One region of the Dactylosporangium sp. NPDC049140 genome, then DNA from elsewhere that is predicted to be linked to it. Evidence: predicted binding sites of a transcription regulator. Region 1 holds the regulator's gene; the other holds the start of a gene.
What was found. The regulator HrcA, encoded in region 1, represses chaperone genes, less so after heat shock. The targets are predictions, from matches to a motif close to GGTTNGCACNCTCNNNNNGAGNGTGCNAACC.

Region 1 (15,553 bases):
GCTGGAGAACGCGCTGCTGGAGTTCCCGGGCTGCGCCGTGGTCATCTCCCACGACCGGATGTTCCTGGACCGGGTCGCCACCCACATCCTGGCCTGGGAAGGCGACGACAAGGATCCGGCCAGATGGTTCTGGTTCGAGGGCAACTTCGAGTCGTACGAGAAGAACAAAGTTGACCGGCTCGGCCCCGAGGCCACCCGGCCGCACAGTGTCACGTACCGCAAGCTGACCCGCGACTGACAGTAGTGGGACGCTTCATCTATCACTGCGCCCTGCGCTGGTCCGACCTGGACGCGTACGGGCACGTCAACAACGCGCGCTTCCTCACCCTGTACGAGGAGGCGCGCGTTGCGCTGATGTTCACCGCTGCCCGGGCGGCCGGCCTGGAGTCGTTCGAGAACGGGATCGTCATCTCACGTCATGAGATCGACTATCTCCGGCCGATCGACTACGGCGACCCGGTGCGCATCGAGCTGTGGATCGAGGAGATCCGGGTCTCCCGGCTGACGGTGGCCTACGAGCTCTTCGACGGCGACGATCTCGCGTCCCGGGCGCGGACCGTCTGCGTGCCCTACGACCTCGAGGCCGGGCGTCCCCGCCGGGTCCGCGACATCGAGCGCGAGTTCCTCTCACCATGGCTTGGATAACGGGTTCCGGGCGCGCCGACGCCGTCGCCTTCCTCTCCCGGGTGGTCCGCCTGGACCCCGGGGCGATGGCCCGGTTGCGGCCCGCCGGCCAGGGCGTTCTCGTGCTCTGGTCCCGGCTGCCCTGGGGGGTGCTGGTGTGCCGGGCGCTGCCGGCGACCGTCGCCTCGGACCGGACCGTCGCGGCCGGTGATCTACTGACGTCCGTCGATGGCGAGCTTCCCGCATCGCGGGACACGGATTGGCGATGGTCGCTGCCCACGGTGCCCGGCGAGGCCGTCGAGCGCATCCCGGCGCCCGACGTCCACCGGGTCGGCGCGGCCGCCGCCGAGACCCTGCGCACCGCCGCCGCCGAGGGGGTCGGCGGCCGCCCGGTCGGCTCCCGGATGCTGCGCGACACCCTGCTCGATCATGAACCCATCGTGGTCACCACCGACGCCGGCCGGCGTATACCCGTCACGCAGCGTCTCGTCCAGGCAGTCATCCGGATGGGTTTCGTCGGACCGGGTCCGCAAGACTTCGTCGATGTTCGGATTTCGGGTCCATGGACGGCCCTGGCCTGCGCATATGGCTCTGCCTGGCATCGCGGTGGCGGATCACTGCTCATCGGATAGACGGCTATAAGACCCTCACCCGAACGGGTGGTACGAGGGTGAAATTGGGGGCTGCTGAAACTCGACCGAACGGGTACCGTCCTCTTTCGGGTCCACCGCCGAGCGAATCCGGTTGGCGACGGACCGCACATGCGGGTGGAGGCGCACGGGGGAGCAGGGAGCCGGGACGATGCCAAGGTGGCCATGGCGGGCGGAGCAGGCGAGCGGGTCGAAGACCGACTCGAACGTCGCTCAGCTGCCGCGGAAAGATGTGACCCCGACGATCGACGGAGTGTGCGAGAAGCCGCAGGAGGAACTCGCGGGCGGGATAGCGCCCGTGACACTGCCACGGGTCGCGGAGGCCCTCGAGCAGCTCGACATCCGATACCTGACCGACGGCGACGGCAGCCTGCTCGCGCTGTGGGAGCGCCACGCGGTGCTCTTCGCGCTGGAGGGGCCGTCGGACGAGATCCTGGTCATCCGGGCCCGGCCGCATGGGACGGTCCCGCCGGACTGGGTCGATCGCGCCTACCGGGTGATCAACGAGTGGAACCACACGCGGCGCTTCTACAAGGCCTATGTCGGTGACGCCACGGACCGCGGCCAGCTGCCCATCTACGCCGAGATGCAGGTGCCGCTGCTGTCGGGCGCGCACGATGCGCTCGTCGCCGAGCTCGTCGACTGCGCGGCCGTGGTGGCCCTGGGCTTCGTCGACTGGCTCCACGACGAGGGCGCACTGCTCTGACGCCCAGCTCTTCTTGACTTGACGACCCTCGGGGGCCTCGCTCCGGAGCGTGCCTTCAGCGGTCCCACTGGCGTCCGGTCGGCGAGGCCGGGCGCGCGACCTGTCTCGCCGACCCCCGTTCCGGACGTGACCCGGGGGACCGCGGTCCAGTATTCGATGCAGGCCTCTCGATGTCCTCTCGACCGGCTCTCATGGGCCTCTCGGTGGCGTTCCGACCTGGGTCAGGTACCCAATGGTGCCCGGTTTATGCGGGGAACGCCCGGGATTCCCGGAAGAGCCGGTCGGGGAGATCCCCCGCGAGGCACGGCCATGAGCCGGATTCGCGGCGGGCGTGGGACGATGTAACTGATCCCAGCCCGATGGAGAACGGAAGCCTGTGCCACCGACGATCGACCCCGGCGTGAACCGCCCCGGCGCCACCGTGCCGGACCGGATTCGCAACTTCTGCATCATCGCCCACATCGACCACGGCAAGTCGACCCTGGCCGACCGGATGCTGCAGCTCACCGAGGTGGTCGACGTCCGGCAGATGCGGGCGCAGTACCTCGACCGCATGGACATCGAGCGCGAGCGCGGCATCACGATCAAGAGCCAGGCCGTGCGCATGCCCTGGCGGGTCCGCGAGGGCGGCCAGGCCGGCGACGAGTTCGTCCTCAACATGATCGACACGCCGGGCCACGTGGACTTCACCTACGAGGTCTCGCGCAGCCTGGCCGCGTGCGAGGGCGCCGTCCTGCTCGTCGACGCCGCCCAGGGCATCGAGGCGCAGACACTGGCCAACCTGTACCTCGCGCTCGAGAACGACATGCAGATCATCCCCGTGCTCAACAAGATCGACCTGCCGGCCGCGCAGCCGGAGAAGTACGCGGAGGAGCTGGCCCACCTGATCGGCTGCGAGCCGGACGACTGCCTGCGGGTCTCGGGCAAGACCGGCGTCGGCGTCGCGCACCTGCTCGACGAGATCGTGCGGCAGCTGCCGGCCCCGGTCGGCGACACCCCGGGCCCGGCCCGGGCGATGATCTTCGACTCGGTCTACGACGTGTACCGCGGCGTGGTCACCTACGTCCGGGTCGTCGACGGGCGGATCGAGGCCCGCGACCGCATCCGCATGATGTCCACCGGCGCCGTGCACGAGCTGCTGGAGATCGGCGTCATCTCGCCCGAGCCGATCAAGAGCACCGGGCTCGGGGCGGGCGAGGTGGGGTACCTCATCACCGGCGTGAAGGACGTGCGCCAGTCGCGGGTGGGCGACACGGTCACCATCAACGCGCGGCCCGCCACGGAGGCGCTGGGGGGCTACAAGGACCCCAAGCCGATGGTGTACTCGGGCCTGTACCCGATCGACGGCTCGGACTACCCGCTGCTGCGCGACGCCCTCGACAAGCTCAAGCTCAACGACGCCGCGCTGGTGTACGAGCCCGAGACGAGCCTCGCGCTCGGCTTCGGCTTCCGCTGCGGCTTCCTCGGCCTCCTGCACCTGGAGATCATCCAGGAGCGGCTGGAGCGCGAGTTCAACCTCGACCTGATCTCCACGGCGCCCAACGTGGTGTACCGCGTGATCACCACGGACGGCACCGAGGTCGCGGTCACCAACCCCAGCGAGTTCCCCGACGGCAAGACCGGCGAGATCTTCGAGCCGACCGTCCGGGCCACGGTGCTGACCCCGAACGACTTCGTCGGCGCGGTCATGGAGCTGTGCCAGGGCCGGCGCGGCACGCTGCTCGGCATGGACTACCTGTCCGCCGACCGCGTCGAGCTGCGGTACACGCTGCCGCTGGGCGAGATCATCTACGACTTCTTCGACCAGCTGAAGAGCCGGACCAAGGGCTACGCGAGCCTCGACTACGAGCCCTCCGGCGAACAGGCCTCCGACCTGGTGAAGGTCGACATCCTGCTGCACGGCGAGCCGGTCGACGCCTTCAGCTCGATCGTGCACAAGGACAAGGCGTACAACTACGGCGTCACCATCGCCGGCAAGCTGCAGAAGCTCATTCCGCGCCAGCAGTTCGAGGTGCCGATCCAGGCCGCCATCGGCAGCCGGATCATCGCCCGCGAGACGATCCGCGCCATCCGTAAGGACGTGCTCGCCAAGTGCTACGGCGGTGACATCAGCCGCAAGCGCAAGCTGCTGGAGAAGCAGAAGGAAGGCAAGAAGCGCATGAAGATGGTGGGCCGGGTCGAGGTGCCGCAGGAGGCGTTCATCGCGGCCCTGTCGACCTCCGACGCGCCGAGCGGCGACAAGACCAAGAAGTGACGGGCCCGGCGGGCCGGCACTGCCCCCGCTGCGGCGCGTCCACCGGTGCGCTGCCCGCCAGGTGTGCCGCCTGCGGCTACGAGAGCTACCTCAACCCGCGCCCGACCGGCACCGCCATCATCGTGCGCGACGGGACGTTCCTGGCCATCTGGCGGGTCCGGGAGCCGCGCGCGGGCTTCTGGGACCTGCCCGGCGGCTTCTGCGACGCCTTCGAACACCCCGCCGACGCGGCCGTGCGCGAGGCCCGGGAGGAGCTCGGCGTGACCGTCGAGCTCGGCGAGTTCGCCGGCATGTTCATCGGCTCGTACGACTTCCAGGGCGAGCGGCTGCCGGTGCTGGACTGCTTCTGGCTGGCCACCATCACCGCCGGCGAGATCGACCTCGATCCGGCCGAGGGCAGCGAGTACACGTGGTTGTCGCTGGCCGACCCGCCCGAGATGGCGTTTCCGACGATGGACGCGGTTTTGCGCAATCCGGTCGTACTTCGAAGCAGGTCGCGTTTGGGTCGCTGAGGCGTCGGGCAATACAAGTTCAACCGCAAAGCAACGCCCCCTGGTTGAGCTTTTTCAAGGAGGAAGACCAGTGACTGTCACCGGAATCATTACCGCGCTGATCGTCGGTCTCATCGTCGGTGTGCTCGGGCGACTGGTCGTCCCCGGCCGCCAGAACATGCCGATCTGGCTGACCATCGTGGTCGGCATCATCGCCGCCTTCCTGGGCACCCTGATCGCCAACGCCATCGGCATCTCCACCGACACCCCGGGTGTCGACTGGGGCGAGCTGCTGTGCCAGGTCGTCGTCGCCGCCATCGGCGTGGCCCTGGTGGCCGGGTTCGCCGGCCGTGGCCGCCGCGCCCTGTAAGTTTCAAGATCTGCAAAACGCGAATGGCCCCCGGTTTCGACCGGGGGCCATTCGCGTTTACGTGCGCCGATTTTACCGGAGCCAGGGAATCGAACGGTCGAGCAGGCCGCGGGTCTTCAGCTCCTTGCGGAGCGGAATCTCCTCGTCGATGTAACCGTTCCAGTTGATGCCCCAGTAGTTCGCGGTGTGACTCGCCTCACCGAGCAGCTGCCGCTGCACCGGGGTGCGGTTCTTCCACCACTCGCCGTCGAAGTCGATCGGCATGTCGTCGAGGATGCGGATCCAGCGGTAGGTGTACCCGACGAACAGCATCTTGCGGGTGACGTCGGAGTAGTTGGGCGACCGCGAGTGCCAGAGGCGGCGGTCGAAGATGAAGCAGTCACCGGGGTTCGCGGTGATCTCGACGGTGCCCTCGGGGTCGGGGTTGTGCACCGTGGTGTCGGCCGGGCGGGGCAGCGAGTTCCAGAGGTGGCTGCCCGGGATGACCTTCGTGGCGCCCCGGCCGGTCTCCGAGAGGTCGGAGATCACGTAGGCGACCTTCAGCGAGAACATGGGCCGCGGGAGGTTCGGGTCCATGGTCTCCGGGTCGGAGTTCTGGCGGTACCCGTCCTGGTGCCAGCCCCACGAGGGCGGCTCCTCCTCGGAGGTCGGCGGGGTCACGTCGAGGTGGTTGTGGTGCGTGTAGATGTTCCACCCGGCCAGGCCCCACATGTAAGGGAAGATGGTCGGCTGGGTCAGCAGGTGCCCGAAGAGCTCGTCGCGGTTGAGGAAGCCCAGCAGGTGCAGCGTGCCGTCCTTCTTCATGCTCTTGGAGCCGGCCGCCTTCTCCTCCCCGTAGACCCGGTCCATCGCGGCCTCGAGCTCGGCCCGGTGGTCCTCCTTGAGGACGTTGCGGACCAGCAGGAAGCCGTTTTCGAGGAACTCCTTGCGGTCAGCCTCGCCGATCGGCTCGTAGCCGGTGAGGTCGCCGTAGTCGGGTGCAGCGGACGTCATGTCCTCCCCTTACCTTCGTCGTGCGCTCGCGATGTCTCGAACGACCGATGGTAACGCGAGGTGCATGCGGGGCCGACTCGGGAGTTGGCCACCGGACAATGTCCGAACGGGCGACAACCCGCTGCTCGCGCGCAACGTCAAGGTCTTCAGTAGACCTCGGCGACGACCCGCTCCCCGCCCGGACCGGCATCGATGCCGCCACGCTCCGTCACGTGGACCCAGGCGCCGCCGGAGGCCGTCCACTGCATGTCGCCATAGACGACCCGCTTCACGCCGCGCTCCTGGGCGTGGGCGACCAGCCAGTGCGCGTACTGCCAGCCGGTCTTCGCCTCGCCGACCTTCAGCGCCACCCCGACGATGTCGTTCACGTCGGCGGTCTTCACGCTGCCCCAGTCCAGCTTCAGGCTGGCACCGAGGGAGCGGGCCGCCTCGGGGCCGTGGCTGGACTCCTCGGTGACCGAGCACGCGACCGCGCCGGGCACCTCGCCGCTGAGCGCCTTGACCATGATCTCGGACTCGTCGGCCCACTTCTCGTAGGCGTCCGGGTGGGCGCTGCGCTGCACCTGCTGGGCCGCGTCGGTGACCCGCATCTTGTCCCAGCCCTTGATCTTGAGCAGGGCGGTGAAGAAGGCGCCGGCGGCGAAGCGGGGGTCGGCGATCTGCTCCGGCGTGCCCCAGCCCTGGCTCGGCCGCTGCTGGAACAGCCCGATCGAGTCGCGGTCGCCGCCGGTCAGGTTCTCCAGCTTCGACTCCTGCCAGGCGGTGGCCAGCGCGACGACGAGGGCGCGGGACGGGACCTTGCGGGTCAGCCCGACGGCGGTGATGGTGGCCGCGTTGGCCAGCTGCTCGGCGTCGAGCTCGACCTCCGCGGCGCCCGCGGTGGCCCCGGCGGCCGCGTTGCCCGCGCTCACCACGCAGGCGCGGCCGGTGGCGATGGTCAGCGGGAGGTTCTCGCCGATGCGGTTGATGACGACGTACGCGCACAGCGCCACGGCCACGGCCGCCAGGACCGCCACCGTCAGCAGTCGTCCTGCACGCATCGTCACCTCCTACACATCAGGTCGAACAGCGTACGTGCCACGGGCCACCGTGCGCGGTCAGGCGGCGCCGTCCGGTACCCAGTTCGGGTCTCTTTTCTCGCGGAATGCGAGGATTCCCTCGACTCCTTCGGGGGAACCGAAGTACGACACCGACAGCTCGGTCATCGCGCGGACCTCGTCACCGAACGTATCGGACCGCGGCCGGCGCAGCAGCTCCTTCGCGCCGGCCAAGGCCCGCGGGGCGCCCCGCACCAGGTCGCGCACGTAGCCCTCGACGGCCGCGTCGAGCTGTTCGGGAGCCACGGCGGCGCTCACCAGCCCGATGCGCTCGGCCCGGGTGCCGTCGAACGTCGCGCCGGTCAGGAACAGCTCGGCCGCGGCCCGCCGGTCCAGCCGCGGCAGGACTGTGGCGGAGATCACCGCCGGGATCACGCCGAGGCGCACCTCGGAGAACGCGAACGTGGCCGTGCTCGCGCACACCGCGATGTCGGCCGCGGCGACCAGCCCCAGGCCGCCTGCCCGGGCCGGCCCCGCCACCCGGGCCACGACCGGCTTGCGGCTCTCCCAGATCGCGGCCAGCACCTCGCCGAGCCGGCTCACCGGCGGGCGGCCGGAGCCGAACGCGGCGGCCGTCTCCTTCAGGTCGGCACCCGAGGAGAAGACCGGCCCGGTGTGGGTCAGCACGATCGCGCGGACCGCGTCGTCGGCGTCGGCCGCGGCCAGCGCGGCGAGCAGCTCCTCGATCAGGGCCGTGGACAGCGCGTTGCGGTTGGGCGGGCTGTCCAGGGTGAGCGTCGCCACGCCCCGCACGGTTTCCGAGAGCACCAGAGACATGCGGGCACACTAGTGGGATGCCCGGATCACTGCCAGAAGGCGAGCCGATGCCCCGCGACGGGAGCCTGCCCGCCGGCGTCGCCGACGGAGCCGGTCGCGCGGGCTTCGGGGTGTACGTCCACGTGCCCTTCTGTGCCACGCGGTGCGGATACTGCGACTTCAACACGTACACCGCGAGCGAGGGCGTGCTCAGCGCCGGCTACGCCGAGCAGGTGCTCGACGAGCTGGCCCTGGCCGCGAAGGTGGTCCGGCCGCCGCGCGTGGACACCGTCTTCTTCGGCGGCGGCACCCCGACGCTGCTGCCCCCGGCCGAGCTCGGGCGCATCCTGGCGGGCATCGACCGCACCTGGGGCCTGGCCGCCGGCGCCGAGGTGACCACCGAGGCCAACCCCGAGTCCGTCGACGCGGCCGGGCTGCGCGAGCTGCGCGCGGCCGGCTTCAACCGCATCTCCCTCGGCATGCAGTCCGCCGCCCCGCACGTGCTGGCCGTGCTGGACCGCCGGCACACGCCCGGCCGGCCGGCCCTGGCCGCGGCCGAGGCGCGCGCAGCCGGGTTCGAGCGGGTCAACCTCGACCTGATCTACGGCACGCCGGGGGAGCGGCCCGAGGACTTCGCGGCGTCCCTGCGCACCGTGGTCGACGCGGGGGTGGACCACGTCAGCGCGTACGCGCTCATCGTGGAGGACGGCACCCGCATGGCCGCCCGGATGCGCCGGGGCGAGCTGCCGTACCCCGACGACGACGTGGCCGCCGACCGGTACATCGCCGCCGACGAGGCGCTGCATGCGGCGGGCTTCGGCTGGTACGAGGTGTCGAACTGGTCGCGCGACTCGCCGTGCCGGCACAACGAGCTGTATTGGCGCGGCGGGGACTGGTGGGGGTTCGGCCCGGGCGCGCACAGCCACGTCGGCGGGGTGCGCTGGTGGAACGTGAAGCACCCGCACGCCTACGCCGCGCGGCTCGCGGACTCCGCTTCGCCGGGGCAGGCTCGTGAGGTACTGACGCCGGATGAACGGCATCTGGAGGACGTGTTGCTGCGCATCCGGCTCGCGGACGGCCTGCCGCTGTCGGTGCTCGACGCGGCCGGGCTCGCGGGCGCGCGCGACTGCCTGGCCGACGGGCAGCTGGACCCGTCGGCGTTCGCGGCCGGCCGCGCGGTGCTCACGCTGCGGGGGCGGCTGCTCGCCGACGGGGTGGCGCGGGCCCTGACGTGAGCCCGCGCCCTCCCGGGGTGTTACTTGATCATGCGAATGCTCATCGGGTAGCGGTACAGCTCCCCGTTCGTGGCCTTCATGCCGCCGATGATCGCGAAGACCACCGGCACGATCCACACGAGCAGCGGCAGGAAGAACAGGATGCCGAACGAGCAGACCGCGATGATCGCCGAGACGAGGATGGCGATGCCCCACGTGATGTGGAAGTTCAGCGCCTCGGTCGCGTGCGCCTTGACGGTCGGCGACTCGTTGCCCTTCGCGAGGAGCGCGATGAGCGGGCCGATGAAGCCGACCAGGCCGCCGAAGTGGGCGATCTGGGCCCACGTCTTCTCGTCACTGTTGGCGTAGCCGACCGGCGCACCGGGCTGCCCGTAGGCGCCGGGCTGCTGGTACCCGGGCTGCTGGTACCCGGGCTGCTGGTACGCGCCGGGCTGCTGGTACCCGGGCTGCTGCTGCTGATATCCCGGCTGCTGGTACCCGGGCTGCTCGTACCCGGCACCCGACGTGGGCGGGGTGCCGTAGGCCCCGCCACCGCTCGACGGCGGGGGGTACCCGGAATTGGGGTCCGAGGGCGGGCCGTAATCCCCCGGCGGACGAGGTGGTTCACTCATGGGGGTCACGGTAGGTGCATCGATCAAGTGGCGCCAGCGACACGTCATGACTTCTTTTGGACAACTTTTGCCCAGTCCAGCGCCGTTGGCGTCTATCGTGCGCCAAACGATCATCGCGTGCCCCTGCGCGACTGACGTAGACTGGCACTCACCAGTTGGGAGTGCCAGTCCTGGAGGAGGTGTCATGGGCCTTGACGAGCGGAAGCTCGAAGTGCTTCGCGCCATCGTCGAGGACTACGTCGCCACCCAGGAACCGGTCGGGAGCAAGTCGCTCGTCGAGCGGCACAACCTGCGGGTGTCCCCGGCGACGGTCCGTAACGACATGGCCGTGCTGGAGGAGGAGGGGTACATCCGGCAGCCGCACACCAGCGCGGGCCGGGTGCCCACCGACGCCGGCTACCGGCTCTTCGTCGACAAGCTCTCCCGGGTCAAGCCGCTGAGCCAGGCCGAGCGCCGGGCCATCGAGCGGTTCCTGATCGGGGCGGTCGACCTCGACGACGTGGTCCACCGCACGGTGCGGCTGCTCGCGCAGCTCACCCGGCAGGTGGCCGTGGTGCAGTACCCGAGCCTGTCGCGGGCCAGCGTGCGGCACTTCGAGCTGGTGCCGATCTCGACCACGCGGATCATGGTCGTCATGATCGCCGAGACCGGCCGGGTCGAGCAGCGCCTGGTCGACCTGCCCGGGCCGATCCTGGCCGACGACGTCACCGAGCTGCGGCGCCTGATCAACGAGAAGCTCGTCGGCAGGCGGCTGGCCGACACGCCGCCGCTCGTGGTGGCTCTCGTCGAGGAGACGGCACCGGCGCTGCGGCCGCCGATGACGGCCCTGTCCACCGTGCTGCTGGAGACCCTGGTCGAGCGGTCCGAGGAGCGCATTGCGCTCGCCGGCACCGCCAACCTGGCGCGCGGCGGCCTGCTGGACTTCCAGGGCTCGCTGCGGCCGATCCTCGAGGCGCTCGAGGAGGAGGTCATCCTGCTCAAGCTCTTCGGCGAGGTCGAGCCCAGCATGACCCGGGTGCGCATCGGCGACGAGAACGAGATCGAGGACCTGCGCACCGCCTCGATCGTGGCCACCGGCTACGGACCGGGCACCATGGTCGTGGGCGGGATGGGCGTGCTCGGCCCGACCCGCATGGACTACCCCGGAAACATCGCGACCGTGCGCGCCGTGGCACGCTACGTCGGCGACCTGCTGGCACAGAGTTGACATCTATCTCAGGGGCATAGGACTCAGTGGCGAAGGACTATTACGGGATTCTCGGCGTCAAGCGGGACTCCACGGCCGATGAGATCAAGCGGGCCTACCGTCGGTTGGCCCGCGAGTTCCACCCGGACGTGAATCCCGACCCGGCGGCGCAGGAGAAGTTCAAGGAGATCAACGCCGCGTACGAGGTCCTGTCCGACCCGCGCAAGCGGGAGATGGTCGACCTGGGCGGTGACCCCCTCGCGCCCAGCGGCGGCGGGGGCGGCCCCGCCGGCGGCGCGTTCGTCGGCTTCCAGGACATCATGGACGCCTTCTTCGGCACCCAGTCGGCCCGCGGCCCCCGCCCGCGCGTGCGCCCGGGCGCCGACGCGATCCTGCGCCTCGACCTCGACCTGCACGAGACCGCGTTCGGCGTCGAGGCCCCGATCCAGGTCGACACCGCCGTGGTCTGCACCACCTGCCAGGGCGCCGGCACCGCGCCGGGCACCCACCCGCAGACCTGCGAGATCTGCCAGGGCCGCGGCGAGGTCCAGTCGGTCCAGCGCACCTTCCTCGGCCAGGTCGTCTCGGCCCGCCCGTGCTCGGCCTGCCAGGGCTTCGGCACCGTGATCCCGCACCCGTGCGGGACCTGCGGCGGCGACGGCCGGGTCCGCACCCGCCGCTCGCTGACCGTCAAGATCCCCTCGGGCGTCGAGGACGGCATGCGCATCCGCCTGGCCCAGCAGGGCGAGGTCGGCCCCGGCGGCGGCCCGCCCGGAGACCTCTACGTCGAGATCCACGAGCGCCCGCACGACGTGTACTCCCGCAAGGACGACGACCTGCACTGCCGCGTCACCGTGCCGATGACCGCGGCCGCGCTCGGCACCCGCCTGACCATCAAGACCCTCGACGGCGAGGAGACGGTCGAGGTGAAGGCCGGCACCCAGCCGACGTCCACCCTGCGCATCCGCGGCAAGGGCGTGCCCCACCTGCGCGGCGCCGGCCGCGGCGACCTCTACGTCCACCTGGACGTGCGCACGCCGACGCGCCTGGAGCCCGAGCAGGAGAAGCTGCTGCGCGAGTTCGCCCGCACCCGGGGCGAGGAGGTCGCGGAGCTGTCGAAGCAGGGCGGCTTCTTCTCGCGCATGCGCGACGCCTTCAACGGGCACGCGTGAGCGGTTCGGAGCGGAGCGGAGAGGCCGCTCACCAGAGGCTCAGTTTTGGCTCGCGGTGGCGCCGGAGCGAAGCGGAGGTGCCGGCGTGAGCGGTTCGGAGCGGAGCGGAGAGGCCGCTCACCAGGGGGCACGGTTTTGGCTCGCGCTGCCGGAGCGGAGCGGAGGCGGCGTGAGCGGTTCGGAGCGGAGCGGAGAGGCCGCTCACCAGAGGCTCAGTTTTGGCTCGCGGCGGCGCCGGAGCGAAGCGGAGGTGCCGGCGTGAGCGGTTCGGAGCGGAGCGGAGAGGCCGCTCACCGGGGGCACAGATTTGGCGCGGCGTGAGCCTGCCGCTTTTTCTGGTACCCGCGCTGCCGCCCGGTCCGTCGTTCGTTCTTGACGGGGCGGAAGGCCACCATGCGGCCGATGTGCAGCGGATCACACCCGGCGAGGCCCTGCTGCTGGCCGACGGGCGCGGCGGCGTCGTCCGCGCCGTGGTCGCCGCCGCCCGCAAGGGCGCGCTGACGCTGGAGCTGGACGAGCACACGTTCGAGCCCGCCCCCGACCCGGCGCTGACCGTGGTGCAGGGCATCGCCAAGGGGGAGCGGGCCGAGCTCGCCGTGCAGCTGCTGACCGAGGTCGGCGTGGACCGCATCGTGCCCTGGCAGGCGGCGCGGAGCATCGCACGCTGGAAGGACGAGCGGCCGCTGGAGCGCTGGCGCGCGACCGCGCGCGAGGCGGCCAAGCAGTCCCGGCGCTCGTGGGTGCCGGTCGTCGAGCCCGCGCGCACCACGAAGCAGCTCGCGCTCGCCGGCCCCGTGCTGGTCCTGCACGAGGAGGCGGCGGAGCCGCTGTCGTCGGTGCGGCTGCCCGCGTCCGGGGAGATCACGCTGGTGGTCGGGCCCGAGGGCGGGGTCGCCCCGGAGGAGCTGGACCTGATCGGGGGCACGCCGGTGCGCCTGGGCCGGGAGGTGCTGCGGACCTCGACGGCGGGGGCGGCCGCGGTGGCCGCCCTGTCGGTCCGTCTCGGGCGCTGGTAGCGGGCGCTGCGGCGAAGGCAGTCGCTGGTGGCCGGCGCTTCGGCGAAGGCAGTCGCTGGTAACCGGCGCTTCAGCGGAAGTAGCTCGCGCCGTTGAGGTCCAGGACCGCGCCCGAGGACCACTCGGCCCCGGGCGAGGCCAGGTACAGCACCGCCGCCGCCACCTCCTCCGGCGTCGCCACCCGGCCGAACGGGCTCTGGGCCCGGATCGCGTCGCCCTCCGCGGACGCGAGCAGGCCCGCCACCAGGCCGGTGGCCACGAAGCCCGGCGCGACCGCCGACACGGCGATGCCCCGCGGCCCGAGGGCCCGCGCCAGGCTCTGGGTCATGGCGTTGAGGGCCGCCTTCGCCGCGCCGTACGCGGGGTGGTCCGGCTCCCCGCGGTAGGCGCCCCGCGAGCTGACGTTGACGATGCGCCCGCCCGGGCCCAGGTGCCGCACCGCGCACCAGCAGACGTTCGCCGGGGCCAGGAGGTCGACGGCCAGGGTGTCGCGCCAGGCGGCCTGCCACTCCTCGTACGACACCTCGGTGATCTTGTGCTCGAGGTACACGGCGGCGTTGTTCACCACCACGTCCAGGCCGCCGAGGGCGTCGGCGGCGGCGTCGACCAGTGCGCGTACCGCATCCGGGTCCGCCAGGTCGCCGGTCACCACCGTGTGGCCCTCGCCGGGCAGGTCGAGCGGGCCGGGCGAGCGGCGGTGGACGGCCACGCGCGCCCCAGCGGCGGCGAAGGCGTGCGCGATCGCGGCGCCGATGCCACGCGCCGCGCCGGTGATGAGGACTCGTTGAGCAGTCATGGTCCTTAGGATGCCCTGGTGACGAGTGACTGCGTGTTCTGCCGCATCGTCGCGGGCGAGATTCCGGCGACGGTGGTCCACGAGACCGCCACGACGCTGGCCTTCCGCGACATCCACCCCCAGGCTCCGGTGCACGTGCTGGTGATCCCGAAGGCCCACCACGCCGACGTCGCCGCGCTCGCCGTGGCCGACCCGGGCCTGGCCGGCGAGGTGCTCGCCACGGCCGCGGCGGTGGCCGCGGCCGAGGGGGTGGCGGCGAGCGGGTTCCGGCTCGTCTTCAACACCGGCGCCGACGGCGGCCAGGATGTCTTCCACGCGCACGGGCACGTGCTCGGGGGCGTCCGGATCGGGCCGATGGTGGCGCGGTGAAGGCGACGCAGCGGTACGAGCGGATCGCCCGCCGCGTCCAGGCCGACGCCCGCGTGCCGGCCCTGAGCGTCGCGGTCCACCGGGCCGACCGTCCGATGTGGACGTTACAGGTGGGCGAGGGGGTCGACGCCGGCAGCCAGCTGCGGATGGGGTCGATCACCAAGACCTTCACGGCGGTACTCGTCATGCAGTGCCGCGACGAGGGGCTGCTCGACCTCGACGACCAGATCGCCCGCCACCTGCCCGTGAAGGCCCACGGTGAGCTCACCGTCGGCCGGATGCTCTCGCACTCCTCGGGCCTGCAGCGCGAGCCGTTCGGCGACGTCTGGGACACCATGCAGGCGCCCGACCTGGAGGAGCTGCTGGGCCGGCTGGACCGGGCCGAGCAGGTGCTGCGGCCCGGGCTGCGCTTCCACTACTCGAACCTGGCGATCGCGCTGCTCGGGCACCTGGTCGGGCGGCTGCGCGGCGGCACCTGGGCCGAGGTGCTGCAGGACCGCATCCTCGACCCGTTCGGCCTGAACGACACGGCGGTCGTCCCGCAGCGGCCGGTGACCGGCTACCAGGTCGACGCCTGGTCCGACTACGCCCACCCGGAGCCGTCGACCGACTTCGGCGCCGTCGGCCCGGCCGCGCAGCTGTGGAGCACCGCGGCCGACCTGGCCCGCTGGGCCGCCTTCCTGTCCGACCCGCGCGAGATGGACCCCAACGGCACCGTGCTGTCCGCGGCGACGGTCGAGGAGATGCGCGCGCCGCAGGTGGTGACCGAGGACGTGCTGTGGGCCCGCGGCTTCGGGCTCGGCCTGATCCTGCACCCGCGCCCGGGCACCGAGCGGGTCGTGCACGTCGGGCACGACGGGGTGATGCCCGGGTTCCTCGCCGGCGCCTACGGACGGGCCGGCGGGGGAGCCACGCCCAAGGCGCTCGCGGCGGCCGCGCTGGGCTCTTCGGGTACCGCCGGCGAGATCTTCGAGCTGCCGCACGAGCTGCTCGAGGCCGTGGTCGAGCACGACCCCGCCGACATCGCGCCGTGGGTCCCCGGGCCGCCCGCGCCGGCGCAGTACCGCAGCGTGCTCGGGCGGTGGTGGAGCGAGGGCTTCGAGTACGGCTTCAGCTGGCGCGACGGCACCCTGCACGCGCGCTCGATCGACGCGCCGGGCAAGCGGCCGCCGGCCGTGTTCGCGGTCGTCGACGGGGCGCCGGACGTGTTCCGCACCGTGTCCGGGC
Region 2 (15,553 bases), on a different contig from region 1:
GGTGACGGTCGACGCGCGCGGCGCCGGCGAGCTGCTGGCCCCGCAGATCACCGCCGTGCTGGCCGAGGGCGGGGCGGCCCCGGGCGACCTGGCCGCGGTGGTCGCGGGCGTCGGCCCCGGCCCGTTCACCGGCCTGCGCGCCGGGCTGGTCACGGCGGCCGCGCTCGGCCACGCCCTGGCGATCCCGGTCTACGGCGTGTGCACCCTCGACGCGATCGGCCTCGGCCTCCCGGGTCGCGCGCTGGTCGCCACCGACGCGCGGCGCAAGGAGATCTACTGGGGCGTGTACGCCGACGGCCGGCGCATCGCCGGACCGGACGTGGCCCGGCCGGCGGCGGTCGCCCTCGACGGCATCGGGCACGCGGCCGGGGACGGCGCGGAGAAGTACGCCGACATTCTGAAGCTTCCCGTCGACGGGCCGCGCTACCCGTCGGCGCTCGCCCTGGCCGAGCTCGCGGCCGACCGGGTGCGCGGCAAGGCGCCCGGCGAGACGCTGACGCCGCTGTACCTGCGCCGGCCCGACGCGGTGCTCCCGGGCGAGCGGAAACCGGCGCTGCAATGACGGGCGCGGTCGTGCGCGACGTCGAGCTCGCCGAGATGCGCTGGTTCCACATCGCGGACCTGCTGCCGATCGAGGACGAGCTGTTCGGCGAGGAGCAGTGGTCGGCGGGCATGTTCTGGAACGAGCTCGCCCTCGGCCACCACTACCTCGTGGCCGTGGACGGCGACCGGGTCGTCGGCTACGCCGGGCTGGCCGTGGCCGCGCCCGACGAGGCCTGGGTGCAGAACATCGGGGTGCGCAAGGACGCCCAGCGGCGCGGGATCGGCCGGCGGCTGCTGGAGGCGCTGCTGGCCGAGGCGCAGCGGCGCGGGGCGCGGCAGGTGCTGCTGGAGGTGGCCGTGGACAACGCGCCGGCCCAGCGGCTCTACGCGGAGTACGGGTTCGAGGCCGTCGGCATCCGCCGCGGTTACTACCAGCCCAGCAACACGGATGCACTGGTGATGAGTCGTGAACAAGGCTGAGCCGCTCGTTCTGGGGATCGAGACGTCGTGCGACGAGACCGGCGTCGGGATCGTGCGCGGGCACACGCTGCTCGCGGACGAGATCGCGTCGAGCGTCGACGAGCACGCGCGGTTCGGGGGCGTGGTGCCCGAGGTCGCCAGCCGGGCCCACTTCGAGGCCATGGTGCCGACGATGCAGCGGGCCCTGGACAAGGCCGGCGTGACGCTGTCCGATGTGGACGCCATCGCGGTCACCGCCGGGCCCGGGCTCGCGGGCGCGTTGCTGGTCGGGGTCGCGGCGGCCAAGGCCTACGCGCTGGCCGCCGGCAAGCCGATCTACGGCGTCAACCACCTCGCCGCGCACGTCGCCGTCGACACGCTGGAGCACGGGGCGCTGCCCGAGCCCGCGGTCGCGCTGCTCGTCTCCGGCGGGCACTCCTCGCTGCTGCGGGTCGACGACCTGGCCGGCGGCGTGGTCCCGCTCGGCGCGACGATCGACGACGCCGCCGGCGAGGCCTTCGACAAGGTCGCGCGCCTGCTCGGGCTGCCGTTCCCGGGCGGCCCGCCGATCGACAAGGCCGCCCGCGACGGGCAGGTCGTGATCCCCTTCCCGCGCGGGCTCACCGGCCCCCGGGACCTCGCAGAGCACCGCTTCGACTTCTCGTTCTCGGGGCTGAAGACGGCGGTGGCGCGCTGGGTCGAGGCCCGCGAGCGCGCCGGCGAGCCGGTACCGGTCGGCGACGTGGCGGCGAGCTTCCAGGAGGCGGTCTGCGACGTGCTCACGGCGAAGGCGGTCGGCGCCTGCCGGAACTTCGGCATCGACACCCTGGTCATCGGGGGCGGCGTCGCGGCCAACTCGCGGATCCGGTCGATGGCCCAGGAGCGCTGCGAGAAGTACGGCATCACGGTGCGCGTACCGCGGCCGAAGCTCTGCACCGACAACGGGGCGATGGTCGCCGCGCTCGGCTCCCATCTCGTCGCGGCCGGAGCGGCGCCGGGCGACCTCGGGCTGCCGTCGGATTCGGCGATGCCGATCACGCTGGTGACGGCCTGATGTCCGGGGTAGTAGAGTCCAGCGCCGTGATCGTGCGCATGTGGGAGGTCAGGGCGCACCCGGAGGCGTTCGGGGAGCTGCTGTCCTGGGTGTGTGAGGCGATGCTGCCCAAGGTCGAGGTCCATCCGATGCATCTGAGCAGCGAGGTGTATTCGTCCACGGACCAGCGCCTGGTGGTCCTGTCGAAGTGGCGCGGCAGCACCCCCGAGCCGTTCGCCGAGCCGCCGTCGCACCTGGTCGCCCGCAAGCCGCAGTTCTGGGACTTCACCGAAGTCGACCGCTGAATAATGTAAGGCGCTCCGGGCGCCCCTGCGGTTACCGTCGGGGGTTGTGCGGAGACTGCCACAAGCCGAGCCCGGGGAGCCCGACAGCCGATCGGCGGCCCGTTACCTACTCTGGATCGTCCGCGGGCAGCGCTCGCTGATCGCGGGCGGCATCTTCTTCGGCGTCCTCTGGATGGTCAGCCAGGCACTCGTCCCGGCCGCGATCGGGGCCGGCGTCGACGCCCTGGCGCGGCGCGACCGCGCGGGGGTGCTCATCGCCGGCGCGGCGCTGCTCGGGCTCGGGTCGGCCACCGCCGTCACCGGGGTCATGCGGCACCGGTTCGCCGTGTCCAACTTCCTCAGCGCCGGGTTCAAGACCGTCCAGGTCACCGCGCGGCAGGCGACCCGACTGGGCGCTGCGCTGCCGAAGCGGGTGGCGACCGGCGAGGTCGTGAGCATCGGGACCACGGACTTCGACCACATCGGGTACTCGCTGGACGTCAGCGCCCGGGCCAGCGGCGCGCTCGTCGCGCTCGTCGTCGTCACCGCGCTGCTCCTGCGGGTCTCGGTGCCGCTCGGGCTGGTCGTGGTGCTCGGCGTTCCCGTGCTCGTGGTCGTCGTCGGGGCGCTGCTGCGGCCGCTGCACCGGCGCCGGCGGCACCAGCGGGACCTCGCCGGGGAGCTGACCGGCCGGGCCGGCGACATCGTGGCCGGGCTGCGGGTGCTGCGCGGGGTCGGCGGCGAGGCGGAGTTCTCCCGGCGCTACCACGTGGAGTCCCAGCGGGTCCGCTTCGCCGGGGTCCGGGTGGCGAAGGTGGAGTCGACGCTGGAGGCCGCGCAGATCCTGCTGCCCGGCTGCTTCATCGCGCTTGTCACCTGGCTGGGCGCGCGGTTCGCGGTGACGGGCCGGATCACCCCGGGCGAGCTGGTCGCCTTCTACGCCTATGCGGCGTTCCTGATCGGGCCGCTGCGCACGCTCACCGAGTTCGCCCAGAAGCTGACCCGCGGGCTGGTCGCCGCGGGCCGGGTCGTCGCCGTTCTGCGCCTCGAGCCCGATTTTCAGGAGCATCCGGATTCGGTACCCGCAACAGACGGCGACCTGGACGACCCCGACTCGGGCCTCCTCGTGGCCCGGCACCGGCTCACGGCGGTCGCGGCGGTCCGGCCCGAGGACGCCGAGGCGATCGCGGAGCGCCTCGCCCGGCTCGACCCCTCGTCGAACGCGCGGCTGCACGGGGTACCGCTGCGGGGAATCGCCCTCGCGGACGTCAGACGGCACGTGCTGCTGGCCGACAACGACGCGACGCTGTTCCGGGGCCGGCTGCGCGACGAGGTCGGGGCCGGGGCGACGCTCGCCGACGCGGCCGCCACCGACATCGTCGACGCGCTGCCCGGCGGGCTCGACGCCGAGATCGCCGAGCGGGGGCGGGACTTCTCCGGCGGCCAGCAGCAGCGGCTGCGGCTGGCCCGGGCGCTCGCGCTCGACCCGCCGGTGCTCGTGCTCGTCGAGCCGACCAGCGCGGTCGACGCGCACACCGAGGCGCGCATCGCCGAACGGCTGCCGGCCGCCCGGGCCGGGCGCACGACAGTGGTCTGCACGACCAGCCCGCTGCTGCTGGACCGGGCCGACACCGTCGCGTTCGTCGGCGCCGACGGGCGGGTCGCGGCCACCGGGTCACATCGGGAACTACTGGACACCTGCCCGGCGTACACCGCGACCGTCACCCGCGGAGAGGACTGACATGCTGCCGATCGCGTCGCGGGCCGAGGTGCGCACGTATCTGCGCACCCTGTTCACCGACTACCCGGGGCGGCTCGCCGGCGTCCTCGCGCTGCACGTGACCGGGGCCGCGGCCGGGCTCGCCGCCCCGCCGCTGCTCGGCGGGCTGGTCGAGCGGGTCGCGGCCGGGACCACGACGTGGACCGTGGACCGGACCGCGCTGGCCATCGCCGGGTTCGTGATCGCGCAGTCGGTGCTGGTGCGCTACGCGCGGGTCGCGGCCGCGCAGCTGGCCGAGCGGGTCCTCGCGCGGCTGCGGGAGGAGTTCGTGGACGGGGTGCTCGCCATCCCGCTGTCCACCGTCGAGCGGGCCGGCACCGGCGACCTGCTCAGCCGGGCCTCGCGGGACGTGTCGCAGACATCGGACTCGGTGCAGACCGCGCTGCCGGCGATCGTGGTCGGCGGGTTGCAGATGCTGCTCACCTTCGGTGCCGTCGCGCTCGTCGCGCCGATCCTGCTGCTGCCCGCCCTGGTCGCGGTGCCGTTGCTCTACGGGCCCTCCCGCTGGTACTTCCGCCGCGCCAACGCCGGCTACCTGCGCGAGACCGCGGCCCTGGCCCGCGTGGCCGACGGGCTCGCCGAGACCGTCGAGGGCGCCCGGACCGTGGAGACCCTCGGCCGGCAGCGGCAGCGCATCGAGCGCACCCAGGAGCAGCTGGAAGGCACCTACGCGGCGGCGATGTACACGCTGCGGCTGCGCACCGTCTGGTTCCCGCTCTCGGAGTTCGGCTACGCCCTGCCGGCCGCGGTCACGCTCGTCGCCGGCGGCTGGTTCGTGCTGGAGGGCTGGGCGACGGTCGGGCAGGTCACCGCCGGGGTGCTGTACTTCGTGTCGATCATCGACCCGCTCGACCGCATCCTCAGCTACGTCGACCAGCTGCAGCTCGGGCTCGCCTCCTTCGCGCGCCTGATCGGGGTGCGGGCCGCGGCCGCGCCGCCGGTGCCGGCCGGCGGGCCGAAGCCGGTGGACGAGGTGCTGGTGGCCAAGGACGTCCGGTACTCCTACGTGGACGGCCGCGACGTCCTGCACGGCATCGACCTCGCCGTGCGCCCGGGGGAGCGGCTGGCCATGGTCGGCCCCAGCGGCGCCGGCAAGTCCACGCTGGGCCGGCTCCTGGCCGGGGTGCACGCCCCGCGCGCGGGGTCGATCGAGCTCGGGACGGTACCGCTGGATGAAATGCCCCTCGAGGAGCTGCGCGGCCACGTCGCGCTCGTGACCCAGGAGCACCACGTGTTCATGGGCAGCCTGCGCGACAACCTGACCCTGGCCCGCGCGGGCGCGACCGACGCCGAGCTGTGCGCGGCCCTGGCCACGGTCGACGCGCTGGACTGGGCGCTCGCGCTGCCGGAGGGGCTCGACACCACGGCGCTGTCGCTGTCGCCGGCCCAGGCCCAGCAGCTGGCCCTGGCCCGGCTCGTCCTGGCCGACCCGCACACGCTGGTGCTGGACGAGGCGACCTCGCTCATCGACCCGCGCGCGGCCCGGCACCTGGAACGGTCGCTGGCCGGGGCGCTGGAGGGGCGGACCGTGATCGCGATCGCGCACCGCCTCTTCTCCGCGCACGACGCGGACCGGGTCGCGGTCGTCGAGGACGGCCGGATCAGCGAGCTGGGCAGCCACGACGAGCTGGTCGCGGCCGGCGGTGCCTACGCCGCCCTGTGGCGGTCGTGGCACGGTGCTCGCGCTACCTGAGGCTCGCGCGTCGCTCAAGGCGCTCGAGCTACTTGAGCAGCGCGTATATCAGGCCGATCAGCACCACGGCCGCGATCGCCAGGGCGAAGGTGAGGAGCAGCTGGCGGTCGTGCGACGTCTCGTGCACCGGTTCGGGCGCCGGCCTGGCCGGGGTCAACGCCGGCAGGTCGACGATCGCGGCCCGCAGGTCGTCGAGGGTCTTGGCCGCGTAGACGGTCCCGACCCGGTCGGAGAACTCGTCAAGCGTCAGCCGGCCCGCCTCGGTGTGCCGCTGCAGGACCCCGATCACGCGCTGCCGGTCCTCATCCGATGCCCGCACGACCGACATGGTTTCAGTGCGACGCGATCGGCGCCAGGGTCGCGCCGGTGACCTGTACGAGGTCGGCCGGGGCGAGCTCGATCTGCAGGCCGCGGCGGCCGCCGGAGACGTACATCGTGGCCAGGCCCTCCGCCGACGCGTCGACGACGATCGGCAGCCGCGAGCGCTGCCCGACCGGGGAGATCCCGCCGGTCACGTAGCCGGTGGCGCGCTCGGCCGCGGCGGGCTCGGCCATCGCGGCGCGCTTGCCGCCGACCGCGGCCGCGAGGGCCTTGAGGTCCAGCGAGGCCGAGACCGGCACCACGCCGACGGTCAGCCGCCCGTCGACGGTGGTCACCAGGGTCTTGAACAGCCGTGCCGGGTCGACGCCGAGGGCCGCCGCGGCCGCCTCGCCGTAGGAGGAGGCGCGCGGGTCCACCTCGTAGGTGTGCGGGGTGAACGTCACCTTCGCGCGCGTCAGCAGTGCGGTCGCCGGGGTACCCTTGCTCGCCACTGGCCCACAATAGCGAGATGCAGATCGGCTCGGTCCAGTTGTACCTCGGCCACGGCCACCTGTTCCTGGGCGCGACGAACAGCGTCGACCTGGCGGTGTTCGACGGCGACGGCGCGGTGACCGCGACCGAGCACCACGTCCGCATCGCGGCGCGCCCGCAGGTCGGGCCGGTGCGGGTGCGGCTGTGGCAGGGGGCCGGGCCCCGGGTCGGGCGGCTGGTCTTCGACGGGCTCCTGAAGCTGCCCGACGCCAAGTTCTGCGTCGAGGAGGGCGGGGGGCTCTCGCGGTACGTCACGAAGGTGAACAGCCACAGCCCGCGTGTGCTCATCGCGGTCGACGACCCCGGCCACGCCTCGCGGGTCGAAATCGTGCTGGAGCCCGAGTTCGTGCCCCGCAGCGCGCAGGTGTGGACCGCGGGCGAGCCGCCGTTCCCGAAGCTGACCGTGTCGCCGACCGCGCCCCGGCACCGGGCCGACGCGTTCGCCGACGCCCTGTCCGGGCACGACTTCGCGCGCCGGCGCCTGGCCGCGGCCCTGCTGGTGGTGGCCGAGGAGCGCCGGCAGCGCAACTCCGAGCAGAGCGTGGCGTTCTACGTCAACGACATCGTGGAGTGGCTGCGCTGGCTCAACGACCGCCTGACCTACGAGATGTGCCGGGACACCGGGCGGCAGCTCCTGGGCCAGCTCGGGCTGCGCCCGGCCGAGCTGCTCGCCGAGGACACGCTCAGCGACCTGCAGCGGCGGCTGGGGCATCCACTGGTTTGAGCAGGATCGCGGCGGGTTCGTTGCTGATGCGGGTCAGGGCCAGGACGGCGCTCTGGGAGCCTTCGAGCCTGAGCTGCCGGCGCAGGTCTTCCACGTCGTGGGCCGAGCCGCGCTTGAGGATCTGCAGTGCGCCGATGTCTCTTGCCTTCAGCTCCGCGCGGAGCTTCTTGAGGGCGATCGGGAGGCGGGCGATCGTCTGGTATTTCTTCGCGAACTCTGTGGCTATATCCACATTTGTCGTGACATAGGCGATCGATTCGTCCAGCAGATTGCCGCTGATGCTCTCCGCCAGCTCCTTGATCAGGTGGGAGCGGACGACGGCGCCGTCGGGGTCGTAGAAGTACTCGCCGAGCGGGCCGACCGGGGCCTGCTCGTTGCCGCGGCCCGTGAGCTCGAAGGTGCGGCCGGCTTTGATGAGCGTCGCGCGCCGGGGGACCTCGGCGAGGGGCCCGCACCAGACGGCCGCCTCGACCACGTCGCCGTCCACCGACACCCACTCGCCCTCGGCCCCGGCCGGCAGCAGCGCGTGGTCGATGCCGGGCGCCAGCTTGAGCACCGTGTTCGGCACCCGGGTGGGCAGGGCGGTGACGAAGTCCCACGGCGGGGAGTACGCGCGCGGGTCGAACACCCGGCGCCCGCCGGAGGTGCGGCGGGCCGGGTCGCAGAACACCGCCTCGACGGCGACCAGGGGCGTCCCGGTGGCGTCGCGGGCCTCGACCATCGCCAGGTCCCCGAGGCCGAGCGCCCGGATGTTCGCGGCCGCCACGGCGGCCGTCCCGGGGTCCGCGTCGACGGCCAGCACCCGCATTCCGGCCCGGGCGAACGCGATCGTGTCGGCGCCGATGCCGCAGCCCAGGTCGGCCACCCGCGTCGCCCCGGCCGCGGCGAGCCGGGCGGCCCGGCGCTGGGCGACGGCGGAGCGGGTCGCCTGCTCCAGCCCGGCCCGGGTGAAGAACATCTGCCCGGCATCGGTACCGAACTTCGCCCGCGCCTTCCTACGCAGCTCGACCTGGGTGAGGGCCGCGGCGGCGAGGGTGGGCGGGATGCCCTGGGCGCGCAGCTTCTCGGCCGCGGCCAGGGGATCGCCGTCGGGCTGCGCGGCCGCGGCGGCGAGCGCCTCCCGGCCGGCCGGGGTGGTCAGAGCCTCGACGTCCTCGGGCAGCACGGCGTCCTTTGCTGGGATCCAGGGTGAATTCGTGGCGTGTCTGGCACTCTAGTTGACGGAGTGCTAGCCACCGGCATAACCTCCGAGTTAGCACTCTCCTATCGAGGGTGCCAGACATACCCGGCCGGGGCCGGCACCCGCGACGACGGCTTCACCGGGCACTCGATAGCAAGCTCGATACCCCAGGAGGGTATGCCCGTGACTACCGCGACGCAGGTTGCGATCAAGCCGCTCGAGGACCGCATCCTGGTCCAGGCCAACGAGGCTGAGACGACCACCGCCTCGGGCATCGTCATTCCGGACACCGCGAAGGAGAAGCCCCAGGAGGGCACCGTCATCGCGGTGGGCCCGGGTCGCATCGACGACAAGGGCAACCGGGTTCCGATCGACGTCAAGGTCGGCGACACCGTCATCTACTCGAAGTACGGCGGCACCGAGGTCAAGTACGCCGGCTCGGAGTACCTCGTGCTCTCGGCCCGCGACGTCCTCGCCGTCATCGAGAAGTGACCGTTCTTCACTAGAAGCAGTGGCCACCGCCCCGGACCCGTGCGCAAGGCGCGAGGCAGCCGGGGCGGTGTCGCTTTGAAGGGAATCCACCAAGCATGGCGAAGATCCTGAGTTTCTCCGACGAGGCGCGCCACCTTCTGGAGCACGGCGTCAACCGCCTGGCCGACACGGTCAAGGTCACGCTCGGCCCCCGCGGGCGCAACGTCGTCCTGGACAAGAAGTTCGGCGCCCCGACCATCACCAACGACGGCGTGACGATCGCCAAGGAGATCGAGCTCTCCAACCCGTACGAGAACCTTGGCGCGCAGCTGGTCAAGGAGGTCGCCACCAAGACCAACGACGTGGCGGGCGACGGCACCACCACCGCGACCGTCCTGGCCCAGGCGCTCGTGCGCGAGGGCCTGCGCAACGTCGCCGCCGGCGCCAACCCGGCCGGCGTGAAGCGTGGCATCGACCAGGCCGCCGCCGCGGTCGTCCAGGCGCTGAAGGACAAGGCCACGCCGGTCGCGAGCCACACCGAGATCGCGCAGGTCGCCACCATCTCCGCCCAGGACGCCGCCATCGGCGACCTGATCGCCTCGGCCATGGAGCGCGTCGGCCGCGACGGCGTCATCACGGTGGAGGAGGGCTCGATCCTCACCACCGAGCTCGACGTCACCGAGGGCATGCAGTTCGACAAGGGCTTCATCTCCCCGCACTTCGTCACCGACGGCGAGGCGCAGGAGGCGGTCCTCGAGGACGCCTACGTCCTCATCACCACGCAGAAGATCTCCGCCATCGAGGAGCTCCTGCCGCTGCTGGAGAAGATCGTCCAGAACAGCAAGCCGCTGCTGATCATCGCCGAGGACGTCGAGGGCCAGGCTCTGTCGACCCTCGTGGTGAACGCCATCCGCAAGACCTTCCGGGTCGTCGCGGTCAAGGCCCCCGGCTTCGGCGACCGCCGCAAGGCGATGCTGCAGGACATCTCCATCCTCACCGGCTCGGAGCTGGTCGCGCCGGAGCTCGGCTACAAGCTCGAGGGCACCGGCCTGGAGCAGCTCGGCACCGCCCGCCGCGTAGTGGTCACGAAGGACCTGACCACCATCGTGGACGGCGGCGGCGAGCAGTCCGAGGTCGCTTCGCGCGTCGAGCAGCTGCGCAAGGAGGTCGAGGCCTCGGACAGCGACTGGGACAAGGAGAAGCTGAACGAGCGCATCGCCAAGCTCTCCGGCGGCGTCGCGGTCATCAAGGCGGGCGCCGCGACCGAGGTCGAGATGAAGGAGCGCAAGCACCGCATCGAGGACGCCATCTCGGCGACCAAGGCCGCGGTGCAGGAGGGCATCGTCCCCGGCGGCGGCGCGGCCCTCGCCCAGGCGACCTCGGCCCTCGACGGCGACCTCGGCCTGACCGGCGACGAGAAGGTCGGCGTGTCGATCGTGCGCAAGGCCCTCGTGGAGCCGCTGCGCTGGATCGCGCAGAACGCGGGCTTCGACGGCTACGTCGTGGTCGGCAAGGTCCAGTCCCTCGACTACGGCCACGGCCTGGACGCGGCCACGGGCGAGTACGTCGACCTCGTGAAGTCCGGCATCGTCGACCCGGTGAAGGTGACGCACAGCGCGGTCGCCAACGCCGCGTCGATCGCCGGCCTGCTGCTCACCACGGAGAGCCTGATCGTCGAGAAGCCGGAGGCGTCCGAGCCGGCGTCCGGCGGCCACGGTCACGGCCACGGCCACTCGCACGGCCCGGGCTTCTGACCGGTTCCCCGCGATACGCACAACGAGCCCCGAGCGGTCTATTCGCTCGGGGCTCGTCCGTGTCTGCGGCGCGTGCACGTTTACTGAGGCCTCTTCCGTCCGGCGCTCGTTCGTACGCGAGGAGCGCGCGTGCAGAACTCGGACGCGGCTCGGGGTTCATTCGTGCACGTTTGCTGAGGTCTCTTCCGGTCCGGCGCTCGTTCGTGCGCGAGGAGTGCGCGTGTCGAACTCGGAGGCCGGCGGCTCGGGGTTCATTCGTGCACGCAAGGGCGCGCGAATAGCCACGGCCCTGTCCGTCCGGCGCTCGTTCCGTGCGCGAGGAGTGCGCGTGTCGAACCCGGAGGCGGGGGCCGGCTCGGGTTCATTCGTGCACGTTTGCTGAGGTCTCTTCCGGTCCGGCGCTCGTTCGTGCGCGAGGAGTGCGCGTGTCGAACTCGGAGGCCGCGGCTCGGGGTTCATTCGTGCACGCAAGGGCGCGCGAATAGCCACGCCCCTGTCCGTCCAGCGCTCGTTCGTGCCCCAGGACTGCACATCTCGAGCGCAGAGGCCCTCCCGCGTGAGGTTCATTGACGCGCGTCGGGGTGCACATATCGGGTTCGAAAATCTCCACCCATGGTTCGTTTGCGCGCGGGGGATGCACATTTCCGGCGAAGAGCGCTCCGCCCGGTGCTCGTTCATGTGTGCGAGCTGCAGGTGTCGAGCGCCCAACGCATGCAGGATGCGCATGACGTGCACCCGATTGCGCGTTTGTGCGTCTGGGAGTGCGTGTGGGGTGCACCGGGTTGTGCGTCTGGGAGTGCGTGTGGGGTGCACCGGGTTGGGCGTGTGGGGTGCACCGGGTTGTGCGTGTGGGCGTGTGGGGTGCACGGAGTTGTGCGTGTGGACGTCTGGGAGTGCGGGTGGGGTGCGCGGGGTTGTGCGTGCGCGCTTCTGGGAGTGAGCGTGAGGTGTACGAGGTGTGCGCCCGCGTTCGTCTGAGTGTGTGAAGTGCGTGAGGTGTTCGCGGGGTTGTGCGTCCAGGCTCGTTTGCGTGCGCGAAGTGTTCGTGGGTGCGCGATGTCGTGCGGCGCAAGTCCGTTTGCATGCGCGAGGTGTCCGCGGTGCTCGTTGCGTGCAAACCAGCTCACTCCGGCGTGTTGAGCGCCGACCGATGTCCGTTCAACCCGGCCTCCGTCGGCGGCTGTGGTGCGATAAGTCGGGCGCTTTGCCGGGCCGGCGTCCGTTGGTGGCCGCCGTCCGCTAAGTCGGGCGCTCGGCCAACCCGGCCTCCGACGGCGGTTGCCGTGCGACAGGTCGGGCGTTCCGCCGGACCCGGCCTCCGTCGGCGGTTGCTGTGCGCTAAGTCGGGCGCTCGGCCGACCCGACCTCCGTCGCCAGTTGCCGTGCGACAAGTCGTGGCGCGGAGCGCTCGGACTAATCCGATTTATCACCTTCCAGGAGAAAAGTCCGAACCCAGAAAAGGTTAGGGACCCATTACGCCGCTTGGTGACGTGTGGATGATCGCAGCATGCTGTAGGCGTGCAGACTCGTAAGTTCGGGGCGCTCGCCGGGCTCGCCGCCGCGGGGGTCGCGCTCGGTGTTGCCGAAGCGGTCGCGATCCTGACCGGGGCGTCCACGTCGCCCCTGCTCAGCGTCGGTGGTGTCGTCATCGACAGCGTTCCGGCGTCCGTCAAGGACTTCGCCGTCGACGTGTTCTATACGTACGACAAGCTTGCGCTCAGTATCGGCACGCTCGTCGTGCTCGCGGCCATCGCCGCGGGTATCGGGGTGCTGGCGACCCGGCGGCGCATCTGGGGGTACACCGGAATCGCGCTTTTCGGGGTTGTCGGGATCGCCGCCGCGCTCAGCCGGCACAACGCGCCCTGGTATGCGTTCGTCCCCACGCTGCTGGGGGCGGCCGCCGGCGCCGGGGTGCTGCACTGGCTGCTGACCCACGAGGCCGGCGACAACGCCACGCCCGAGGAGCGGCGGTGGTTCCTGCGCGCGGCCGGGTACACCATTCTCGGCGCCGCCGTCGTGGGCTTCGCCGGGCGCTGGTGGTCCACCCGCCGCAACGTCGAGGCCGACCGGGCCGCGATCGACCTGCCCAGCGTGCCGCCGAACACGGTCGCCCCGCTGCCGCCCGAGGCCGACGCCAACCTGCCGGATCTGGCCCCGTTCGTCACGCCCAACAAGGACTTCTACCAGATTGACACCTCGCTCGTCGTGCCGCAGCTCACGACCGAGGACTGGAAGCTGCGCATCTTCGGCCGGGTCGAGAAGGAGATCACGATCAGCTGGGCCGAGCTGCTGAAACGGCCGATGATCGAGCGGTACGTCACGCTCGCCTGCGTCTCCAACGAGGTCGGCGGCGGCCTCATCAGCAACGCGAAGTGGCAGGGCGTGCGCGTGGACGACCTGCTCGCCGAGGCGCGGCCCAAGGCCGGGGCCGACCAGGTCGTCAGCCGCTCGATCGACGGGTTCACCGCGGGCACCCCGACCGCCGTGCTGCGCGACGGCCGCGACGCCATGCTCGCCATCGCCATGAACGGCGAGCCGCTGCCCGTCGAGCACGGATTTCCGGTGCGAATGGTGGTGCCGGGATTGTACGGATACGTCTCCGCCACGAAATGGCTCGTCGAACTCGAGCTGACCTCGTTCGCCGATTTCGACGCCTATTGGATCAAGCGTGGATGGTCCGCTCAAGGACCGATCAAGACCGAGTCAAGAATCGATACGCCGCGGGACGGGAGCAATCCCCGGGCCGGCGAGATCATGATTGCGGGCGTGGCCTGGGCGCAGCACCGGGGCGTTTCCAAGGTCGAAATCCGAATTGACGACGGGGCCTGGCAGACGGCGACGCTGCTGCCGGTGCCGTCGATCGACACCTGGCGCCAATGGACCCTGAAGTGGGCGGCCACGCCGGGGCGGCACCGCATCACCGTGCGCGCCACCGACAACGGCGGCCAGACCCAGACCGACGCCGTGGCGCCGCCGGATCCCGACGGCGCCACGGGGCGGCACTCGATCAATATCGACGTCAAGTAGAGACGTCAAGCGGTCCTAGCGGGCCGCGGTGCGCGACCGGGAGTTGCCGGCCGACAGCTGCGGCCGCCGCTGCGACGGCACGCCCGGCGCCGGGTGCGTCGGGCCCGGGCGGCCCGGCGCGACGCGCAGCGGCTGCTGGGCGCCCGCGTTCGGGGCCGGCATCGGCGGGGTCGGGCGCAGGCCCAGCTTCGCCTCCAGGCGCGTGACGTCGACCCGGGTGTGGCGCCGGTCCGCGGCGTCCTCCCAGCCCAGCGCCAGCAGCCGGAGCCGCTCGCCCTCGGTGAAGCCGCCCCACACGCCGTAGGGCTCCCGCGTGGCCAGGGCCTGCGCGGCGCACTCCGCGCGGACCGGGCACACCCGGCAGACGTTCTTGGCGGCGGTCTCCCGGCGACCGCGCGACGCGCCGCGCTCACCGTCGGGGTGGAAGAACTGGGCGCTGTCCCGTCCGCGGCACAGGCCGAGCCGCTGCCAGTCCCAAATGTCCGCGATCGGACCGGGCAGGCGAGTCACATTCGTCATTCGCTCCTCCTTCCAGGCGTGCGGCCTGGAATTCGCGCGCGGCCCATTTCCGGTACAACGCGCGAGACCGCCACAGGTAACGGCATGTCGTCGGTCAATTTCTCGTAGGCCAATCGCGGCAAAACCACGTCTAGATCTCGCCATTTCGTGTTTCTCTCTTTGAGAGAGAGGAGTACGACGGTGCGTACGATTTTGGTGTGTGTGCGAACACAGGTTGCGGCACAGACGGTTGCCGCGGCCGCGGCCAGACTGGGAGTGGCACACGCGGTGCGGACCGCCGTCACGATGGTCGAGGCCCTGGCGCGTCTGTCTGAGCAGCCGGCCGACCTGGTGCTGGCGGACCCGTCGCTAGCCCGGCCCGACAGCGCGGAGTTCTCCCGCCGCGTGCTGGCCGTGGCGCCGGCCGCGACCGTGGTGTTCTTCGGCACGGAGGAGCCCCGGGCGGCCGCGGCCGCGATCGCGGCCGGTGCGCGGGCGGTCATCCGCGTCGACACGGCCGATCCGGTCACGACGCTCGCGAAGGCGGTGCTGCTGGTGCTGAGCCAGGTGGGCCGCAGCAACGGCGACCCGGTGCTCCAGGCGCGCATGGGGGCGCCGAGCCAGGCGGCGGGCGGGATGCTGCAGGCCGGGCGCGGGCTGCCCGCAGCGGCGCGGACCGCGGTCGGGATGCCGGGGGCCCGGGTGGCCGGGGCCGGCGTACCGCAGCAGCGCGGCGACGTGCCCGGCGAGCCCCCGCGCCGGCGCGTGGAGCTGACCGAGCGTGAGCTGCAGGTGCTCCGCGGCATGGCGGACGGCAAGAGCAACGCCGAGATCGGGCGGGAGCTGTTCGTCTCCGAGGACACGGTCAAGACGCACGCTCGCCGGCTGTTCCGGAAGCTCGGCGCACGCGACCGGGCACACGCCGTAGCGGCGGCGTTCCGTGCCGGGCTTGTGAGCTAGCGGCGCTGCGGGCCATCCGGGGCATGCCGGAGCGGTACCCGCCGCGCGGTGAACCTAAACGAGGCCTGCTACCCGTCGCCGTCGTCGGTTGCACTCGCCAGTGCGTCGTGAACCCCGTCAGCGTAACCCCGCGCGTACTCCCACGTGACGTAATGGTCCGGGTCGGGGTCGAAGGCGGGCTCGTGCACGCGTGGGCGCCCCGACGTGAGCAGGTGTTTCAGGTTGCCCCGCAGCAGATCCCAGTCGAAATAATGCGGTTCGTGGCAGTCCTCACACTCGATGACGAGCCCGCGGA

Region 2: a site for HrcA is predicted at 8,619-8,649, ahead of groES (co-chaperone GroES). Genes of this name have one in related genera too.

What each region holds. Positions count from the first base shown of each region.
Region 1 covers NZ_JBEZDS010000021.1:62,184-77,736, forward strand. The annotation lists gene ettA (energy-dependent translational throttle protein EttA) at 1-238, shown strand, start outside; gene AB0B76_RS29930 (thioesterase family protein) at 244-645, shown strand; gene AB0B76_RS29935 (hypothetical protein) at 633-1,256, shown strand; gene AB0B76_RS29940 (YbjN domain-containing protein) at 1,426-1,980, shown strand; gene lepA (translation elongation factor 4) at 2,357-4,234, shown strand; gene AB0B76_RS29950 (NUDIX domain-containing protein) at 4,231-4,746, shown strand; gene AB0B76_RS29955 (GlsB/YeaQ/YmgE family stress response membrane protein) at 4,817-5,095, shown strand; gene AB0B76_RS29960 (phytanoyl-CoA dioxygenase family protein) at 5,168-6,088, opposite strand; gene AB0B76_RS29965 (hypothetical protein) at 6,235-7,128, opposite strand; gene AB0B76_RS29970 (enoyl-CoA hydratase-related protein) at 7,186-7,962, opposite strand; gene hemW (radical SAM family heme chaperone HemW) at 7,980-9,176, shown strand; gene AB0B76_RS29980 (DUF4870 domain-containing protein) at 9,197-9,787, opposite strand; gene hrcA (heat-inducible transcriptional repressor HrcA) at 9,972-10,994, shown strand; gene dnaJ (molecular chaperone DnaJ) at 11,021-12,145, shown strand; gene AB0B76_RS29995 (16S rRNA (uracil(1498)-N(3))-methyltransferase) at 12,463-13,161, shown strand; gene AB0B76_RS30000 (SDR family oxidoreductase) at 13,232-13,957, opposite strand; gene AB0B76_RS30005 (HIT domain-containing protein) at 13,973-14,326, shown strand; gene AB0B76_RS30010 (serine hydrolase domain-containing protein) at 14,323-15,553, shown strand, end outside.
Region 2 covers NZ_JBEZDS010000007.1:121,434-136,986, reverse strand. The annotation lists gene tsaB (tRNA (adenosine(37)-N6)-threonylcarbamoyltransferase complex dimerization subunit type 1 TsaB) at 1-562, shown strand, start outside; gene rimI (ribosomal protein S18-alanine N-acetyltransferase) at 559-1,023, shown strand; gene tsaD (tRNA (adenosine(37)-N6)-threonylcarbamoyltransferase complex transferase subunit TsaD) at 1,010-2,056, shown strand; gene AB0B76_RS14290 (hypothetical protein) at 2,083-2,340, shown strand; gene AB0B76_RS14285 (ABC transporter ATP-binding protein) at 2,387-4,060, shown strand; gene AB0B76_RS14280 (ABC transporter ATP-binding protein) at 4,062-5,792, shown strand; gene AB0B76_RS14275 (DUF1707 domain-containing protein) at 5,821-6,120, opposite strand; gene ybaK (Cys-tRNA(Pro) deacylase) at 6,125-6,604, opposite strand; gene AB0B76_RS14265 (hypothetical protein) at 6,622-7,368, shown strand; gene AB0B76_RS14260 (SAM-dependent methyltransferase) at 7,328-8,533, opposite strand; gene groES (co-chaperone GroES) at 8,726-9,040, shown strand; gene groL (chaperonin GroEL) at 9,136-10,773, shown strand; gene AB0B76_RS14245 (molybdopterin-dependent oxidoreductase) at 12,292-13,800, shown strand; partial or broken gene AB0B76_RS14240 (WhiB family transcriptional regulator) at 13,981-14,319, opposite strand; gene AB0B76_RS14235 (LuxR C-terminal-related transcriptional regulator) at 14,500-15,258, shown strand; gene AB0B76_RS14230 (DUF5319 domain-containing protein) at 15,327-15,553, opposite strand, start outside.